DNA from 3 places in the Rhodomicrobium sp. genome. Region 3 is predicted to be linked to each of the others. Evidence: riboswitches for the same ligand, from Rfam matches in the RefSeq annotation. Region 3 holds a riboswitch; each other region holds the start of a gene.
What was found. A riboswitch is a leader RNA that binds a small molecule or an ion and turns the genes downstream of it on or off. The one in region 3 is predicted to bind cobalamin.
Positions count from the first base shown of each region.

Region 1: it holds a riboswitch for cobalamin, as region 3 does, so the genes downstream of both, QM659_RS12075 (DUF1636 family protein) here and QM659_RS15940 (ribonucleoside triphosphate reductase) in region 3, are expected to answer to the same signal.
Region 2: it holds a riboswitch for cobalamin, as region 3 does, so the genes downstream of both, QM659_RS03490 (cysteine-rich small domain-containing protein) here and QM659_RS15940 (ribonucleoside triphosphate reductase) in region 3, are expected to answer to the same signal.

Region 1 is NZ_JASGFR010000028.1:38,000-44,403, reverse strand. It holds gene cobN (cobaltochelatase subunit CobN) at 1-738, opposite strand, end outside; gene cobW (cobalamin biosynthesis protein CobW) at 742-1,773, opposite strand; gene QM659_RS12075 (DUF1636 family protein) at 1,773-2,180, opposite strand; cobalamin riboswitch at 2,306-2,498, opposite strand; gene QM659_RS12070 (cobyric acid synthase) at 2,593-4,107, shown strand; gene QM659_RS12065 (hypothetical protein) at 4,382-4,603, opposite strand; gene QM659_RS12060 (NAD-dependent succinate-semialdehyde dehydrogenase) at 4,814-6,262, shown strand; gene rpiA (ribose-5-phosphate isomerase RpiA) at 6,259-6,404, shown strand, end outside.
Region 2 is NZ_JASGFR010000005.1:71,456-77,859, reverse strand. It holds gene QM659_RS03500 (FecCD family ABC transporter permease) at 1-1,046, opposite strand, end outside; cobalamin riboswitch at 1,073-1,271, opposite strand; gene gluQRS (tRNA glutamyl-Q(34) synthetase GluQRS) at 1,321-2,193, opposite strand; cobalamin riboswitch at 2,287-2,484, shown strand; gene QM659_RS03490 (cysteine-rich small domain-containing protein) at 2,615-2,959, shown strand; gene QM659_RS03485 (cobyric acid synthase) at 2,956-4,545, shown strand; gene def (peptide deformylase) at 4,669-5,199, shown strand; gene QM659_RS03475 (alpha/beta fold hydrolase) at 5,255-5,956, opposite strand; gene QM659_RS03470 (response regulator) at 6,062-6,404, opposite strand, start outside.
Region 3 is NZ_JASGFR010000056.1:2,423-8,826, forward strand. It holds gene prpB (methylisocitrate lyase) at 1-678, opposite strand, end outside; gene prpC (2-methylcitrate synthase) at 688-1,881, opposite strand; gene QM659_RS15930 (MmgE/PrpD family protein) at 1,892-3,445, opposite strand; gene QM659_RS15935 (acyl-CoA thioesterase) at 3,497-3,889, opposite strand; cobalamin riboswitch at 4,121-4,319, shown strand; gene QM659_RS15940 (ribonucleoside triphosphate reductase) at 4,417-6,404, shown strand, end outside.

The sequences.
Region 1 (6,404 bases), on a different contig from region 3:
CCAGGCGCGCGTCCTCTCGTCTTTGAGGCTCGCGACGAAGACGGCGGCTGGATCGAAGCCGCGCGTAGAAAGAGCATCGAGCAGCGCTTCAATGGGCGCGGTGTCGGCGGCGGCGAGTGCCGCGCGGTAAAAGACGATGAGCGCGCGCGGCGCATCGCCTTCGCGTGGCGGCGCGAGGGGGCAGATCGCGGGATCGCCCGCAAGGAAGCCGTGGCGCGGAAGCGGGTGCGCATCATCCGTCGTTTCCGTATCGAACCCGGCCGCGCGCGCAAGTTCAGCGAGGGCGGCCTGCGCTGCCTGCGCGCCGCCCTGATCGCACAGCGCCTGCAAACGCCGCAGCATGGCGACCGGCACCGTCGATGCCTCGTCGAGACGCGGATCGACGCGCCCGTCGCCCGAAACGAACGCCAGCGCGGTGCCCTTCGCTTCCGCCAGCGCGCGAAGCTGCTCGACACCGTAACGCCAATAGTCGATGCCGCCGAGCAAGCGGACAAGAACGGCCCGCGCGCCCGTGAGCGTCTTCTCGATGTAAAGATCGACCGAAAGCGGATGCCTCAGCCGCGCGAGGTTGGCGAGGCGCAGCGTCGGGAGATCCGCGCCCGCACGCCAGCCCGCCGCGAAGGCTGCGAGGTCGCTGTCCGCGAAGGAAAGCACCGCCAGGTCGGCGGGCGTCTGGCCGAGGTCTTCCGCCACCGCCGCCTCTTCGAGGCCGTGCCGTTCACGGAAAAGAATGTGCATGCGTCAGGCCCCGAGCGCCGCCGCAACCGCCTGCCCGTCGAAGCCCTTTTCGCCGATGACGACGAGCCGCGAGACGCGCTCCTCACTCGCGCGCCATGGCCGGTCGAACTGCGCGCGAACGCGGGTTCCGACGCCTTGCACGAGAAGCCGCATCGGCTTGCCCGCGATGGCGATATAGCCTTTTACGCGAAGGATGTTGTACGCACGGGCCGCTGCCTCGACCTTCGCCACGATGTCGGCCTGCGATGTCTGCTCCGGCAGCGTGACCGCGACCGTTTCGAAATCGTCATGGTCGTGCGGCTCGCCATGATCGTGATGCGTCGGGCGCGCGTCGAGGTCGTCTTCCGCAGCCGCGCCAAGCCCCAGCACGACGCGCGGATCGACGCGCCCCTCGGTTGCCCCGATCACGGGGATGGGGCGCGGCGATTCCGCCAGCACCGCTTCGCGCGCCACGGCAAGCCGCGCCTCGTCGACGAGATCGGCCTTGTTCAGGATCACGAGATCGGCGCAGGCCACCTGATCCTCGAACACTTCGCCGAGCGGCGTGTCGTGGTCGATGCTGGTGTCGCCCGCGCGCTGTCTCGCCACAAGCTCAGGGTCCGGCGCGAAACGGCCATCCGCCACGGCCTCGGCGTCCGCGACCGCGATCACGCCGTCGACGGTGATGCGCGTCTTCAGGTCGGGCCAGTCGAACGCCTTCAGCAGCGGCTTCGGCAGCGCGAGGCCGGATGTTTCTATGAGAATGTGTTCGGGCGGCTCCTTGCGGTTCAGGAGCGCCGTCATCGTCGGCACGAATTCGTCCGCGACGGTGCAGCAAAGGCAGCCGTTCGTCAGTTCGACGATAGCGTCTTCGGGGCATGCGGGATCGGCGCAGCCCTTCAGGATCTCGCCATCGATGCCGACATCGCCGAATTCATTGACGAGGACCGCGAGGCGGCGGCCGTTCGCGGTTTCGATCAGATGACGGACAAGGCTCGTCTTGCCCGCGCCCAGGAAGCCGGTGATGATGGTGACGGGGACTTTCGCGAGAGACATCAGAGGCTCCTTTCAGGAAGCGGCGGCACGCGCGCGATGAGCGCGCGGCGGAAGCAGGCGGGGCGCTCGTTCCACGGCACGAGGCCGTCTTCGGTTTCGGCGTTTGCTGCACAGCCGCGATAAATGCTCGGCGCGTCCTCGATCGTCAGTTCGCCGAACATGTAGGTCCAGCGATCCGGCCCGGCGATGGCGACGGTGAGGCCGCGATTGCAGTTCGACAGGCATTGCGCCGGTTCTATATGGAAGCGCGTGTCAGCGCTGGCTTCGCGCTCGGCGGCGAGCGCTTCGTAGAGCGCGCGGCCTGCGGGAGGCGCGGCCTTGTCGGCGGGGTCGCGTCCACAAAGCACGCACACGAAGACGGTGGCGCGGGGCGCTGGCGGGGCTTTACAGGTCGAGGGCGGCTCCATGCTTCATTCCGGGGAGCGGACGGCGAGCCGTCCGGCGCGTGCGGCGGGCGGACCTGCACTCCTCCCGTCGGACCTTGCGCTCCGGGACACCCCGCCCGGAACGGCGCTTCAAGGGAACGCGGCAACGCGATCCGGCAGGCGACGGCAGGTCTCCTGGCTCGCGGGTCACGGCCCGTGCCGCCTTCCCGGAACAGGTTCCAGTGGCAATTGGCGCAGGCTCGCCGCTCACAGTTGCGGGGGCAGCTCCGGCTTCGCACGATGTGGTGCGCCCGGTATTCCCTTTTCGTCCCCGAAGGGACCGTCGGCTGTCTCGATTTGTGATACGCCCGTGACGCGAAGTCAATCGGCGGGCGCTTTATCCGGCGCCGGGGCGGTGTAGAGATTTCGCGCTGAAGAAGGATCGACACCGGGCATGACACGTATTCGCGACGACGAGAGACGGCTGGGCGACAGGACGGCCCGCGCACTGATGTTTCAGGGAACCGGCTCGGATGTCGGCAAGTCGCTGATCGTGGCGGGGTTGTGCCGTCTGTTCGCGGATCGGGGGCTTTCCGTGCGTCCGTTCAAGCCACAGAACATGTCGACCAATGCGGGCGTCACGGCCGATGGCGGCGAGATCGGCCGCGCGCAGATGCTTCAGGCCCGCGCCGCGCGCGTGCCGCCCAGCGTTCACATGAATCCAGTGCTCCTGAAGCCGCAGAGCGAGACCGGCGCGCAGATCGTCGTGCAAGGGCATGTGTGGGGCAAGGCCGAGGCACGCGATTATCAGTCGCGGAAGGCAGCGCTGATGCCCGCCGTGCTTGAAAGCTTCGCGCGGCTGAAAGGCGAATGCGACCTCGTGCTGGTGGAGGGCGCTGGCTCGCCATCCGAGGTGAACCTTCGCGCGAACGACATCGCGAATATGGGTTTCGCGCGGGCGGCGGACGTGCCCGTGGTGCTCGTCGGCGACATCGACCGGGGCGGGGTGATCGCGAGCCTCGTCGGCACGAGCGCGGTGCTCGACGCCGAAGATGCCGCCATGATCCGTGGCTTCATCGTCAACAAGATGCGCGGCGATGCGGGGCTCTTCGCGGAGGGCATGCGGTTCATCGCGGAACGAACCGGCTGGGCGTCGCTCGGCCTCGTCCCGTGGTTTGCGGACGCGCATGCCCTGCCGCCTGAAGACGGCTTCAGCCGCGACTGGGTGCGCGAAGGCGCGAAGACCGGCCAGCGCGTGAGGGTCGCGGTGCCGGTGCTTCCGCACATCGCAAATTTTGACGATCTCGATCCGCTGCGGCTTGAGCCGGACGTCGATCTCGTGACGCTGGCCCATGGCGAACCGCTTCCCGCCGACGCGGATCTTGTCATCCTGCCGGGCTCGAAGGCCACCATTGCGGATCTCTCCGCGCTGCGTGCGCTCGGCTGGGAAGCGGACATCCTCGCCCATGTCCGGCGCGGCGGGCGCGTGCTCGGCCTTTGCGGCGGCTATCAAATGCTTGGGCGCTGGGTGGCCGATCCGGCGGGCATCGAGGGACGGCCGGGCGGGGTGCCGGGGCTCGGCCTGCTCGATGTCGAGACGGAGCTTTCGGGCGACAAGCGGCTTGCGGCGGTAACGGGCCGGACAGCGGCCGACGGCGTGCCGTTCTCGGGTTACGAGATCCACATCGGCCGCACCTTCGGATCGGACACCGCGCGCCCGCTTGTTCTTGTCCACGAGGACGGATCGTGCAGGCCCGATGGAGCGGTGTCGGCGGACGGGTGCGTGATGGGCACCTATGTCCACGGCCTGTTCGCGGACGACCGTCAGCGCGCCGCGTGGCTGGCGCGGCTCGGTGGCAAGCCTGCGGCGCTTTCCTACGAAACCGCCATAGACGACACGCTCGACCGCCTTGCCGCACACCTTGCCCGCCACATAGACATCGAGGCAATGCTGGGCCTCACCCGCTGAGGCATGGTCGCCGAACGATGCCTTTACGCCTCCAACGCGGAGGTCGCCGCCTCAGCGGGCGCCATCGGACGGCTCAGGCGCGGTTCGCGCAACGCACCGCAATGGGCCTGTGCCAATGCGCCTTTATCTGACGCAGAAAAGCAGACCGGCACAGGAAACATACCGCGTCATGCCACACGCGATTTGCGGCATGACGCTTGAAGGGATAGCTCAAAGGCCCGGTTTCAAGTCTTCTTTCCGCCGCCGATCAACACGCGGCGGTTGTTCGCGTCTGTCAGGAATGTTGCGGCTCGATCTCGGCAAGAGCCGCTTCGATCAGTTCGCGCGCGCGGTCGAGATCGGCATGACCGGCGATCAGGCTGAGTTCCTTCAGCATGTCGGCGAGATATTCACGGCTATCTTGTTGAGAAAGAAATGCGAAATCCGCGCTCTCGGCGGGCTGCGCTTGAGAATTGGGAGTGCTTTCTGACAGGACCGGTGATAAGACGCTCGTCATTGGGGGCTCCGTCGTTCCTGCCTGCGACTTGTCTCGCAGGGCTCTTCGCTCACATTAATATTCGGTTGCAGGGAATATCAAATGCATCCTGTGATTGAGCGCTGATTCGTTAAGAGTTTGTGGCTTTTTGGGAACAGGTGCCATAATCCGGTGGCGCTTGTAGTATTTACAGCGGCGCGGCATTATGTCTGACCCGCTGAAAGAGGAGTCATGGACCAGATTTTCAAGACACTGCTCCGTGATCGCTGTCTGATTGGAGGCGAATGGCGGGGCGAACCGGCACTCCCTGTCGTCAATCCCGCAACCGGCGCGTTCCTCGCGCGCGTGCCGAACTTCGGGCGCGTAGAAACCCGCGAGGCCATCGAGGCCGCGCACAAGGCTTTTCCGGCCTGGAGCGGGCTGCTTGCCAAGGAGCGCGCGGCGATCCTCAAACGCTGGCACAACCTTCAATTGGCCCACGCGGAATCGCTGGCGCGCCTCATGACCGTGGAGATGGGAAAACCGCTGCCGGAATCGCGTGGCGAAGTCGCTTATGGCGCGGCTTTCGTCGAATTTTTCGCGGAAGAGGCCAAGCGCATTCATGGCGAGATCGTTCCGACGCCGCGCAAGGGCGGCCGCGTCATCGTCATGAAACAACCTGTTGGCGTCGTCGGCGCGATCACGCCCTGGAATTTCCCCTTCGCAATGATCACGCGCAAGGTTGCGCCCGCGCTTGCTGTGGGCTGCACCGTGGTTGTGAAACCCGCGCCTGACACGCCGCTGACGGCGCTGGCTCTCGGCGCGCTCGCCGAGCAGGCAGGCTTTCCGCCCGGCGTCATCAATATCGTAACGGGCGATGCGGAGGCCATCGGCAGCGAACTGACTGCGAACCCGCTTGTGCGCGCGATCACCTTCACCGGCTCCACGCGCGTCGGCAAGCTGCTCATGCGCCAGTCGGCGGATACGGTGAAGAAGGTTTCGCTCGAACTTGGCGGCAATGCGCCCTTCATCGTCTTCGACGACGCGGATCTCGACAAGGCCGTGGAAGGCGCTGTTATCTCGAAATTCCGCAACATGGGGCAGACCTGCGTCTGCGCGAACCGCATCCTCGTGCAGGACGGCGTCTATGATGCCTTCGCCGCCAGGCTCGCCGCGCGTGTGGCCGCGCTCAAGGTCGGCGACGGATTGCAGGCAGGCGTCGAGCAAGGGCCGCTCATCAATGAAGCCGGCCTGAAAAAAGTGGAAGAGCACGTCGCGGACGCGCTCGCGAAGGGCGCTCGGCTCCTTGTCGGCGGCAAGCGTCACGCGCTCGGCCGCACCTTCTTCGAGCCGACGGTGCTCGTGGACGCCACGCCCGACATGCGCGTCGCCACGGAAGAAACCTTCGGTCCGGTCGCGCCGCTGTTCCGCTTCAAGACCGAGGACGAGGCCATCGCGTTCGCCAACGGCACGCCTTATGGGCTCGCGGCTTATTTCTATTCCCGCGACGTCGCCCGCGTATGGCGCGTGACGGAGCGCCTTGAATTCGGCATTGTCGGCGTCAACGAAGGCATTATCTCGACAGAAGTCGCGCCGTTCGGCGGCGTCAAGGAATCTGGCCTCGGTCGCGAAGGCTCACGCCATGGCGTCGAGGAATTTCTCGAACTGAAATACATGTATCTTGGGGGACTTTCGGATTGACCGACATTCAAACCTTGAAGCGCCAGGCAGCAGCCGAAGCGCTTAAATTCGTCGAACCGGGCATGGTGCTCGGCCTCGGCACGGGCTCCACGGCTTCCGCCTTCATCGAACTCCTCGCGGAGCGGCTGAAGACGGAAGACCT
Region 2 (6,404 bases), on a different contig from region 3:
CCGATGATCGCCGTCAGCACGCCGACTTTTATGTCGGTCGTCGACGGAATAAGGCGCACGGCGATGTCGGCGGCAAGAAGCAACGCCGCGCCGATGGCCGCGCTTGGCAGGAGCAGCCGCGCGGGGTCGTGGCCGACGAGCGGGCGCGCGAGATGCGGCGCGACGAGACCGATGAAGCCGATGGTTCCCGAAACCGCCACCGCGCCGCCGACACCGAGCGCCACGCCCGCGATCACCGCGAGCCGGAGCCGCGCCACATCCACGCCGAGGCTTTGCGCCGCCTCTTCGCCGAGGCTCAGCGTCCGAAGCGCGTTCCTGTTGGCAAGCAGGATCGCAGCGCCCGCCAGGATGAAGGGAAGCGCCAGCGCCACATGCTGGAAACTCCGGTCTTCGAGCGAACCAAGCAGCCAGAAGGTGATTTCAAGCGCGGCGTAAGGGTTCGGCGCGAGGTTCACCGCGAGCGCGGTTCCCGCGCCCGCGAGAGCCGAAAGCGCGAGGCCCGCGAGGATGAGGATCAGAAGGTTTGCGTTGCGGCCCGCCACTGCGAGCAGCACGAAAACCGACGCGAACGCCGCCGCGATCGCCGCCACCGGCAGGGCGAAAGACAGCGCATCGGCGAGCCCCGTTGCAATCACGACGACCGCGCCGAAGGCCGCCGCCTGCGGCGCGCCGAACAGCGCGGGCGAGGCCAGCGGGTTGCGCAACAGCCCTTGCAGCGCCGCGCCGGAAAGCCCGAGGATCGCGCCGATGGCGAGCGCCAGCACCGCGCGCGGCAGGCGGATTTCCTGCACGATGATGCGTTGCGGCTCGGTCCCTGCGCCGAACAGCGCCGCCGTAACCGTATCGGGCGAAAGCGCGACCGGCCCCGCGCCGAGCGACAGCACGGCCAGCAGCGCCGCCACCGCGAATAGCGCCAGCGTCGTCACCGGCCACTTGCGGCGCGGCGCGAGCACGGCCGACTTTACGGCCGAATCCGTATGGGGAACCTGTAAAATGACATCCTCCGCCGACCCGCCGTCGCACGTTGCGTGTCCAGAGCGTTTCATGCGACGAGGCCGCTTGCACGCTTCGAGACAACAGTTACAGCGCCGGCCGGTCTCCTGGCTCGCGGGTCGTGGCCGCCATCGCCTTCCCGAACGCACGCGTTCAGTGGCTTCGATGACGGCTCGCCGCTTACAGTTGCGGGGGCAGCCGCGGAATCGGGATCGAGCGTCCCTCACCGCGTTCCCGTTTCACCCGCTTGCGCGGGCACCGGCGCTTGATGCGGCCTATCATAAAGGCAAAGCGGCGGCAATGCGACGGGCTTCGCGTCGCGTGCGATCAGGCGAGCCGCATATGGCTTGTGCGCGGCACGGCGGCGGGGCTCCAATGCTGGACCCCATGGCGGAGGATTTCCGCGCAGGGCACGGGCGGCATCTCCGGCGGCACGTCCTGTCCGAGAAAGGCGAGTGCCCGCCACAGCAAGCGGCTATCGGCGGGAGTCGGCAGTTCCTTCGCGAAAGTCTGCTTCGAGAGCTTGCTGCCATCGGCGTTGAGCGCGAGCGGCAGATGAATGTATCGCGGCTCTGGCAGGCCAAGCAGCCGTTGCAGCACGATCTGCCGCGCGGTGTTGTCGAGGAGATCGGCGCCGCGCACGACATCGGTCACACCCTGAGAGGCATCGTCGACGACCACGGCGAGTTGATAGGCGAACAGCCCGTCCCGGCGCTGCACGACGAAATCGCCCACGGTCGCAGCGACATCCTCGCGCTGAGGGCCGAACACGCGATCGGCGAAGTCCACGACGCCAGCGGGAACGCGGAGGCGCACGGCGGCATCGTCGCGCGGCGCCGTGAAGGCGTGGCATGTGCCGGGATAGACCGCGCCGCCGATCCGCGCGAGATCGGCCCGCGAGCAGCGGCACCAGAAGACGTGTCCCGCGCGCCTGAGCGCTTCGAGCGCGTGCGCGTAGGCATCGAGGCGCGTCGACTGAAACAGCACGTCACCGTCCCACTCGAACCCGTAGGCCTCAAGCTGCTTAAGGATGCGCGCCGCCGCCCCCGGCATCTCGCGCGGCGGGTCGATGTCTTCCATGCGCACGAGCCATCGACCGCCAACGGCGCGCGCATCGCAATAGCTTGCGACGGCGGCGACGAGCGAGCCGAAATGCAAGGGCCCCGTGGGCGAGGGCGCGAAGCGGCCGATATGGGTCATGCGGTTTTTTTCTTTCACGCCGCGCCGCTGCGCAAGCCTGTGGAGCGTCCCAGCCGCGCCGTTCGTCGGGCTTGCCCGCGCGCGCCTTCGACCTATTTTAAGGAAAGCTTCGGTGCCCGATCAAGATCGGGTGAAACGGGAACGCGGTCGGCGAATTCGCTCATGCCGCGGCTGCCCCCGCAACTGTAGGCGGATGCTCCGATCGGGAGCCACTGGACCGGTAGCGGTTCGGGAAGGCGATCGGGGCGATATCCGCAAGCCAGGAGACCGGCCGAAGCGGCGCGTTGTCAAAGGCGCGCATACGCTTCTCGTTCGGCGGAGGGCCGCACGGTGCCATGCCAAGCGCAAGCCCGCGGTTCGTCGCCGGCGGCTCGTCTGTCATCGCCCGCAGCCGCTCCTGTGACACCCGAAAGGCCATGGCATGGAACCGAAAGACACTACGACAAACGAAGGCTTCAAGGGCTTCACCAACGAGGCGTGCCCGTTCCTGCCGTGTCACAAAGGCGTTCGCGGCAAATTCAATTGCCTGTTTTGCTATTGCCCGCTTATCGCCTATGAATGCCCTGGCCCGTACATCGTCTATACCGACGCGACCGGAATGCGGCGAAAGGATTGCTCGAATTGCACCCTGCCGCATAATGGCTATCGCGGAAGCTGGAACTTCATCCAGAAGTGGCTGAAGAAACCGGAGATCTGGGACGGGCACGATCAGACGCGCGAATTCCGGCTGAAAGCGCCGCCGGTAGAAAACGAAACAGACGAATGACCGCCGACACGATCCCCGCACAGGCCGCCGAACTCATCGCCCGCATCGCCTATCAGCCCGCGCCCGAGGGGCTGCCGCGCCGCGCCCGCTCGATCATGATCCAGGGCACGGCGTCGGACGTCGGCAAGAGCATGGTTGTCGCGGGGCTGTGCCGGGCGTATGCGCGGCGCGGCCTCGTGGTGCGTCCGTTCAAGGCGCAGAACATGTCGAACAACGCCGCCGTGGCGGCTGACAGCGACCTGCCGCCCGGCCCGGATGGCGAGATCGTCTATGGCGAGATCGGCCGTGCGCAGGCGATGCAGGCGCGCGCAGCGAAGGCCGCCCCGTCGATCCACATGAACCCCGTGCTCTTGAAGCCGCAGACGGATATCGGCTCGCAGGTGGTGCTGCGCGGGCGCGTGCTCGGCAATTGCCCGGCGCGGATCTATCATCACATGCGCCAGAAGATGATGCCCGCCGTGATCGACAGTCTCGACCGGCTCCGCGCCGAGGCCGATCTCGTCATCGTGGAGGGCGCGGGCAGCGGCGCGGAAGTCTATCTTCGCAATTCAGACATCACGAACATGCACCTCGCCGAAGCGGGCGGCCTGCCGGTGGTGATCCTGTCGGACATCGACCGGGGCGGCACGATGGCGGCCATCGTCGGCAGCCATCTGCTTCTGTCCGAGGCCGACCGCGCGCGGGTGAAAGGCTACATCGTCAACAAGTTTCGCGGCGATTTCTCGCTGTTCGAGCCGGGCGTGAAAACCATCACCGAAGCCACGGGGTGGCCCTTCCTCGGCGTGCTGCGCTGGTTCGACAGTGCGGAGCGGCTTCCCGCAGAAGACTCGCTCGCTCTGGAGCGTCCGGCCGAGGGCGAGGGTCGCGGCGTCAAGGTCGCGGTGCCGCGCCTGTCTCGCGTGGCGAATTTCGACGACCTCGATCCGCTGGCGGCGGAACCCGGCGTTTCGCTCAAGTGGATTCAGCCGGGCAACCTGATCCCCGCCGACACCGATGTTGTCATACTCCCCGGCTCGAAGGCGACGCGCACCGATCTCGACGTGCTGCGCCGCGAGGGCTGGGACATCGACATTCTCGCGCATGCGCGGCGCGGCGGTCGCGTGATCGGGCTTTGCGCGGGCTTCCAGATGTTAGGCCGCGTGGTGCGCGATCCGCAAGGCATCGAGGGGCCGGCGGGCGAGACGCCGGGCCTCGGCCTGCTTGACATCGAGACGGAAATCGGCGGCGACAAGCGGCTGATCGACATCGACACCACGGACCGCGCGACGGGCTGCCGGGTGACCGGCTATGAGATGCATATGGGGCGCACGACCGGCGCGGGGCTCGAACGTCCCTGGCTCGTGCTCGACGACGGGCGCGGAGGCACCCGGCCCGAGGGCGCGCTATCGGCGAACGGTCTCATCGCGGGCGCCTACGTGCACGGCCTGTTCGGCTCGAACGAGTTTCGCGCGCATTGGCTCCAAAGCATCGGCGCGGCGGCATCCGGCCTGGATTTCGACGCGCGCACCGAAGCGGCTCTCGAAGCGCTGGCGGATCACGTCGAAAAGAACCTCGATCTCGACGCGCTGCTGGCGCTGGCGGTTTGAAGCGGCCCGTTGCCTTCACAAGGCGGCGAGCGAGCCGCGAAGCCTTGAGCGCACCCACAAAACCTGATTTCCGCCGCAAACGAAGCCGTTGACCGCGCCGCGCGCCTCGCTTATCTGCTGAGCATGGCTATACGATCCATTGTCACGATCCCGGACGCGATCCTGCGCGAAAAATCGAAACCCGTCGAAACGGTCGACGACGAGTTGCGAGCGCTCGCACACGACATGCTTGAAACCATGTACGCCGCGCCGGGCATCGGGCTGGCAGCGGTGCAGGTCGGCGTGCTGCGCCGCCTTATCGTGATGGACGCGCAGAAGGGCGACGAGAAGGGCAAGAATCCGCTCATTCTCATCAATCCCGAGATTCTCGCTCACGGCGACGCTCCGCGCGTTCATGAGGAAGGCTGTCTGTCCATTCCGCAGATGTACGCGGAGGTGGAACGTCCCGCGCTTGTGCGCGTGAGCTACATCGACGCCGACGGCAAGCAGCAGGAACGCGATTTCGCCGATCTTGAGGCAACCCTCGTGCAACACGAGATCGACCACCTGGAAGGACGGCTGTTCATCGATCACCTGTCGCGGCTGAAGCGGACGCTTATCATCCGCAAGTTCCAGAAGATGCAACGCGAGCGCGCCAAGGCCGAGGTTCTGTAAGCGCCGCCGGGTTTTGCAAATACTGACAAGCCCGAAGCGCCATGCTTCGATCAGCTTACGCGCTGTGCCACGCCGCCAGCGTGTGCGCCAGAAAGTCGGGCTGTTCCAGCGTGGACAGATGCCCGCAATCCGGCACGACTTCGAGTTTCGCACCGGGAATCGCATCGGCGATTTCCTTCGCGAGCGCGGGCGGCGTTAACTCGTCGCCATAACCCACCACGACGAGCGTCGGGCAGCGGATCGAGCCGAGATAGGGCCGCGAATCCCGCCGCCCCATGATTGCCGTCTGCTGGCGGACGAAGACCTCCGAACCGCCTTCGAGGATCATGCTTTCGACGATGGCGCGAAGAGCATGATCGTTGCGACGGCTTGCGTGCACGAAGACAGGGAACAGCAGCCCCGGCAGATCGCCGAACTTGCCGGTTTGCGCCATCTCGATCTGATGCTTGCGGCGCGCCGTCTGCTCCGGGGTATCCGGGCGCGCCGTTGTATCGAGCAGCGCGAGCTTGGCCACGCGATCGGGAGCGCGCCGCAGGATCTCGAAAGCGACATAGCCGCCCATCGAAAGCCCGGCAAGCGCGAACCGCGGCGGAGCGGCTGCCAGCACATCGTCGGCGAGGCCCGCTATGGAGTCGCTTCGTGTGTGGTTGGCCACCGTGACGGCCGCTCCCTGTCTGAACAGCACGGGAAGCTGGCTGCCGTAAAGCCGCGTGTCGCAGCCGAGGCCTGGGATCAACAGCGTTGGCAAGGTTTCCATGATGCGTCTCTCCGGCTCCCCTCGTGCAACCCCCATGACTTCCGACCGGGGATGCACGCGACTTGAGCAGCACATTCTAATGTAAGCGCTCCATGTAGGCGCTCGTCAACGCGCGTCGGCAGCCGACTCCGAGGCGTTCCGGGAGAGCACGCCGTTGCCGTCCTTCACGCGCGAGCGCACCTGGAAGAACAGCGCCTGCCCGATGATGGCTTTCACGGTTTCGGCGTTGAACGGCTTCGCGATGAGGAAGGTGGGCTCCGGCTTTGCACCGGTCAGCAGAAGCTCCGGATGCCCCGTGATGAAAATGACCGGAAGTTCGAGGGAACCCAGGATTTCGTTAACGGCCTCCACGCCCGAACTGCCATCCGCCAGCTGAATATCGGAGAGGATGAGATCCGGCTGGTTTTCCTTCGCGAGCTTGAGCGCGGCGCTGTGCGTACGCGCCGTG
Region 3 (6,404 bases):
CGTGAAATGCGGCGTGCGGCCGAACTCGGTCATGTTCGCGAGCAGCGGCACGCCGGGCAGACGCCGCGCGAATTCCTGGAACATGGCCGCGCTCGTCAGCGCCTCGGGGAAGATCGCGTCCGCGCCCGCCTCGACGTAAAGCCGGGCACGCGCCACCGCCGCGTCGATCCCCTCGCTCGCGGCGGCATCGGTGCGCGCCACGATGACGAGATGGCGGCGCGCCTTTGCTGCGGCGGCCACCTTCGCGGCCATGTCGCGGGCGTCCGCCAGCTTCTTGTCGTTGAGGTGCCCGCATTTCTTCGGGAGGAGCTGATCCTCGATATGCACAGCGCCCGCGCCCGCATCCTCGAAGGTGCGAACCATATGCATGACGTTCAGCGCCTCGCCATAGCCCGTGTCGCCATCGACGAGCAGCGGCAGGCCGCTCGCCCGCGCGATCTGGCGGATGAAGAACGCGACCTCATCCACCGTGATGATGCCGAGATCGGGCAGCCCCATGGACGCGGTCATCGCCGCGCCTGAGAGATACAGCGCGTCGAAGCCAGCCGCCTTTGCCTGAAGCGCCGCCATGCCGTTATGCGCGCCGGGGAGTTTCAGGATGCCCCGACGCTCCAGCAGCTCGCGGAAGCGGAAGCCCGCCGTCTGGTCGGGCAGGTCGAAACCGTTGAGATAAGGCATGTCCGCTCCCTACGCCGCACGCGCGGAAGACGGTGCAGGCGTGCGCCCGCGATCTTCCAGCGGCACGAACGCCACGTTTTCCGGGCCGACATAATTCGCGGATGGACGAATGATCTTGTTATCCTGCCGCTGCTCGATGATATGCGCCGCCCAGCCGCTCGTGCGTGCGATGACAAAAAGCGGCGTGAACATCGCGGTCGGAACGCCCATCTGGTGATAGGACACGGCGCTGAACCAGTCGAGGTTCGGGAACATCTTCTTCGTCTCCGCCATCACGCTTTCGATGCGCGCGGCGATCTCGAACATTTTCGTTGCGCCGACCTCGTGCGACAGGCGGCGGGCGACTTCCTTGATGACCTTGTTGCGCGGGTCGGCGACCGTATAGACGGGATGGCCGAAGCCGATCACGACCTCTTTAGCCTCGACGCGGCGGCGGATATCGGCTTCCGCCTCTTCGGCTGAATTGTAACGCTTCTGGATCTCGAAGGCCGCCTCGTTCGCCCCGCCATGCTTCGGCCCGCGCAGCGCGCCGATCGCGCCCGTCACCGCGGAATACAGATCCGATCCCGTGCTCGCGATGGAGCGTGCGGTGAAGGTGGACGCGTTGAACTCATGCTCGGCGTAGAGAATCAGCGAGGTGTGCATCGCGCGGACGTGGCTTTCGCGCGGGCGTTCGCCATGCAGCAGGTGCAGGAAGTGCCCGCCGATGGAATCGTCGTCGGTGTGCACCTCGATGCGGCGGCCATTATGCGCGAAGTGATGCCAGTAGAGCAGCATGGAACCCAGCGAAGCCAGGAGCCGGTCGGCCACATCGCGCGCAGCTGGATGGTTGTGGTCGACCGGCTCCGGCAGCACGCAGCCGAGCGCGGACACGCCCGATCTGAGTACGTCCATGGGATGCGAGGCGGCCGGCAGCGCTTCGAGCGCGACGCGGACCGCCGAAGGAAGGCCGCGCAGCGCCTTCAGCTTCGTCTTGTAAGCGTGAAGCTCCGTCGGCGTCGGCAGCGCCCCGTGAATGAGGAGATGCGCGATCTCCTCGAATTCGCAGGTCTCGGCCACGTCGAGAATGTCGTAGCCGCGGTAATGGAGGTCGTTACCGGTGCGGCCCACGGTGCAAAGCGCCGTGTTGCCCGCGATGATGCCGGAAAGCGCGACCGACTTCTTCGGCTTCGGCCCGGCGGCCTTCGTTGCGTCCTGTAGCATGCTGTCCTCCCTAAGCGCCGACAACGGCTGAACGGCCCGTCTCGCGCGATGTGCCGTTCCATTCGAAAAGGCCGGTCGCCCGCTCCGCGCCAAGCGCGACGGGATCGACGGTGAAATTCAGTCCCAGAAGCTCTTCGCCGCGCAGCCGTTCGAGCCGGTCCACGGTTTCGAGAAAGCGCTGTTGCTCGGCGGGTGAGACGATGCCTTCCGAAAGCGTGAGAAACTTCTCGATGTATTGCGGGCGGGCGAAGGGGCGCGCGCCGAGCGGGTTGGCGTCGGCGATGGCAAGCTCGTCCTCGATCACGCGACCGTCACGCAGGGTGACGACGACGCGGCCGCCGAACGCCTTTTCCTTCGGGTCGCGGCTATGATAGCGGCGCGTCCACTCCGCATCTTCGACGGTCGAAATCTTGTGCCACAAGGCAACGGTTTCGGGCCGCTTCGCGCGCTCCGGCGCATAGGAATGCACGTGGTGCCAGCCGCCGTCTTCCAGCGCGACCGCGAAGATGTACATGATGGAATGGTCGAGCGTTTCGCGGCTCGCATTCGGGTCCATCTTCTGCGGGTCGTTCGCACCCGTGCCGATCACGTAATGGGTGTGATGGCTCGTGTGGATCACGATGTTTTCGATGGTCGCGAGATTGCCGATCTTCTCGCGCATCCGCCGCGCGAGGTCGATGAGCGCCTGGCTCTGATATTCCGCCGAATATTCCTTGGTGTAGGTGTCGAGGATGGCGCGCTTCGGCTCGCCTTTCTCAGGCAACGGCACGGAGTATTCCACCTTGGGGCCGGAAAGCAGCCATGCGATGAAACCGTCCTCGCCTTCCCATGCGGGCGACGGCGCGCCTTCGCCGCGCATGGCTCGATCCACCGCCTCGACCGCCATCTTGCCGGCGAAAGCGGGCGCGTAAGCCTTCCAGCTCGAAATCTCGCCCTTGCGCGACTGGCGCGTCGTCGTCGTCACATGCAGTGCCTGCTGCACAGCCTGCCAGATCGTCTCCACCGGAAGCCCCAGCGCCGCGCCGATGCCTGCCGCAGCCGAGGGTCCGAGATGGGCGATATGGTCGATCTTGTGCTCATGCAGGCAAATGCCTTTTACGAGATTGACCTGAATTTCGTAGCCCGCCGCGAGGCCGCGCACGAGCGCTTCGCCGGAAAGCCCGCAATGCTGGGCGACGGCAAGGATCGGCGGGATATTGTCGCCGGGATGCGAATAGTCGGCGGCGAGGAACGTATCGTGGAAGTCGAGTTCACGCACGGCGACGCCGTTGGCCCACGCGGCCCATTCCGGCGAGAAGCGGCGATGCGAGGCGATGCCGAACACGGCCGCGCCGGGCTTGAAGGGATGCGAGAGCGCCTGATTGCGGGCGTTAGCCACCGGGCGGCGTGCGAGCGAAGCGGCGGCAACGGCGGCGTTGTCGATGATGCGGTTGCCGATCATCTCGACCACGGCAGGGTCGACCGCGACCGGGTCGGCGGCGACTTCGGCGATCTTCCAGGCGAGTTGTTCGGCGCGGGGCAAAGGCTCGGCGGATTTGTATGTGCGAACGGTATGCGACTTCACGGGGCAGGTTCCTCTCTTGGGCAGCGGCGGCTAGGAAATTGTATTTTGAAATCAGGGGCGAAACGCTGTGGGGCGGCCTGCTTCGTCGACGGCGACCATCTCGAACGAGCCGCGCACGGCGAGGCGACGCTCGCCCGAAAGCAGCTTTTCGGCCATCATCGAGACTTCGACGGTCATGGATGCGCGGCCTACGCGCACGACGCGGGCGGACAGTTCGACGAGTTCGCCCACCTTGACGGGCACGTGGAATTCCACCTTGTCGGATGTCGCCATCACCACGGCGCGGCGCGCGCGCCGCGTGGCCGCGACGAAGGCGGCTTTGCCCATGAGGTTCAGCGCATTGCCGCCGAACAGCGTGCCGTAATGGTTCGCCTGTTCGGGGAAGACCATCTCCACAAAGGTGGTCGCCGCCTCGGAGGCGTCGTCGTCAATCAAGGTTTGCATTCGGGCGCCCGCTTTCATTTCGGGCTTCACAATATCCGCAAGAGAAAGAACGCGGTAAGGACTGAAAATGTGGATGTTTGCGAAGGGAGAGCCGCGAATCTGCGAAAGTTGCGAACGTCGTCTCCGGTTGCCTGCCGCAGGCCGGCAAGCTTTTTTTCCTTTCGTCCCCGCTGTTCACATCTTTCCGTGCGCACACCGAATCACTCATTGCGAGGTCGCGCGACTCAGCCCCCTAGATGTGGGGGTCACGGTCCCCCGATAGCGCAAGATTCGGGAGCCAAGAGGGAAGCCGGTGCAAGTCCGGCGCTGCCCCCGCAACTGTAAGCGGCGAGCCGCCGTCGATCGCGTCACTGGTGCGAAATCACCGGGAAGGCCAGACGGAAGCATTGACCCGCGAGCCAGGAGACCTGCCGCGACATCGGAATAACGTCCTCGGGCGGGGTGTCCGCAGGCCGTGCCGCGACCGGTGAAGCCGGTTTCGTTCGCGCGTCTGTCGGCCCCGCCCCCATGATCCAACGGGGGTTCACTTGTCTTCCAGTCCTGACTCCACGGCGGTAATTTCCGCCGCCCGCCTGCCGCTCAGCATCGTGAAGCGCTCGGGCGCGCTCGCGCCGTTCGACGCGGCGAAGATCCGCTCCGCGGTCGAGCGTGCGGGCCGCGCCACCGGCGATTTCGACGCCACCGAGGCGCATCTTCTCGCCATTCAGGCGGTGAAGGTGATCGCGCATCGCTTCGCGGACCGGTCGCCGCACATCGAGGAAATTCAGGACATCGTCGAACAGGTGCTCATCTCCGCGAACCACTTCGCGACGGCCCGCGCCTACATCGTCTATCGCGAGCAGCGCGCACGGCTTCGCGCCGACCGCCACGCCGCCATCGACGTCGAAAGCTCGATCAACGAATATCTGGAGCGCGCGGACTGGCGCGTGAACGCGAACGCCAATCAGGGCTATTCGCTCGGCGGCCTGATCCTGAACGTCTCCGGCAAGGTGGTGGCAAATTACTGGCTCAGCCACGTCTACCCGCCGGAAGTGGGCCGCGCGCATCGCGACGGCGACATCCACATCCACGATCTCGACATGCTGGCGGGCTATTGCGCGGGCTGGTCGCTGCGGACGCTGTTGCAGGAAGGGCTGAACGGCGTGCCGGGCAAGGTCGAGGCCGCGCCGCCGAAGCACCTGTCGAGTGCTGTCGGACAGATCGTGAACTTCCTTGGCACGCTTCAGAACGAATGGGCGGGCGCGCAGGCGTTCTCATCGTTCGACACCTACATGGCGCCTTTCATCCGCAAGGACAGATTGCCGTACGGCGAGGTACGCCAGTGCATTCAGGAACTGATCTATAACCTCAACGTGCCGTCACGCTGGGGCACGCAGACGCCTTTCACGAACCTGACCTTCGACTGGACCTGCCCGGAAGACCTCCGCGAGCAGGTTCCGATGATCGGCGGCAAGGAGGTGGACTTCACCTATGGCGATCTCCAGCCCGAAATGGACATGATCAACCGCGCTTACATGGAAGTCATGACTGCGGGCGACGCGAAAGGCCGGGTGTTCACCTTCCCGATCCCGACCTACAACATCACACCGGATTTCCCGTGGGAGAGCGAAAACGCGACGCGCCTGTTCGAGATGACCGCGAAATACGGCCTGCCCTATTTCCAGAATTTCGTGAACTCGGAACTGAAGCCGAACATGGTGCGGTCCATGTGCTGCCGCCTGCAGCTCGACCTGACGGAGCTTCTGAAGCGCGGCAACGGGTTGTTCGGCTCGGCGGAGCAGACGGGCTCGGTCGGCGTGGTCACCGTGAACTGCGCGCGGCTCGGCTTCCTCCACAAGGGCGACGAAGCGGCCTTGTTCGCGCGGCTCGACGAACTGCTCGACATCGGCCGCAACAGCCTGGAAATCAAGCGCAAGATCATCCAGCGTCACATGGATGCGGGGCTGTTCCCGTACACGAAGCGCTATCTCGGCACGCTGCGCAATCATTTCTCGACGCTCGGCGTGAACGGCCTCAACGAGATGATCCGCAATTTTACCGACGACGCCGAAGATATCTCGACGCCGTGGGGCCACGCCTTCGCGCTGCGTTTCCTCGATCACGTTCGGGCGAAGATGGTGGCGTTTCAGGAAGAAACCGGCCACCTCTATAACCTCGAAGCGACGCCCGCCGAGGGCACGACCTATCGCTTTGCGCGCGAGGACAAGAAGCGTTTCGCAGGTATCCTTCAGGCGGGCACGGACGAGACGCCGTATTACACCAACTCCAGCCAGTTGCCTGTCGGGTTCACCGACGATCCGTTCGACGCGTTGGCCCGGCAGGAGCCGCTTCAGCAGAAATACACGGGCGGCACCGTGCTGCATCTCTACATGGGCGAGCGCATCTCTTCGGTGGAAGCCTGCAAGAAGCTCGTGCGCCGCGCGCTCGAAAACTTCCGCATCCCTTACATCACCGTGACGCCGACATTCTCGATCTGCCCGACGCACGGCTACATCGCAGGCGAGCACAAGTTCTG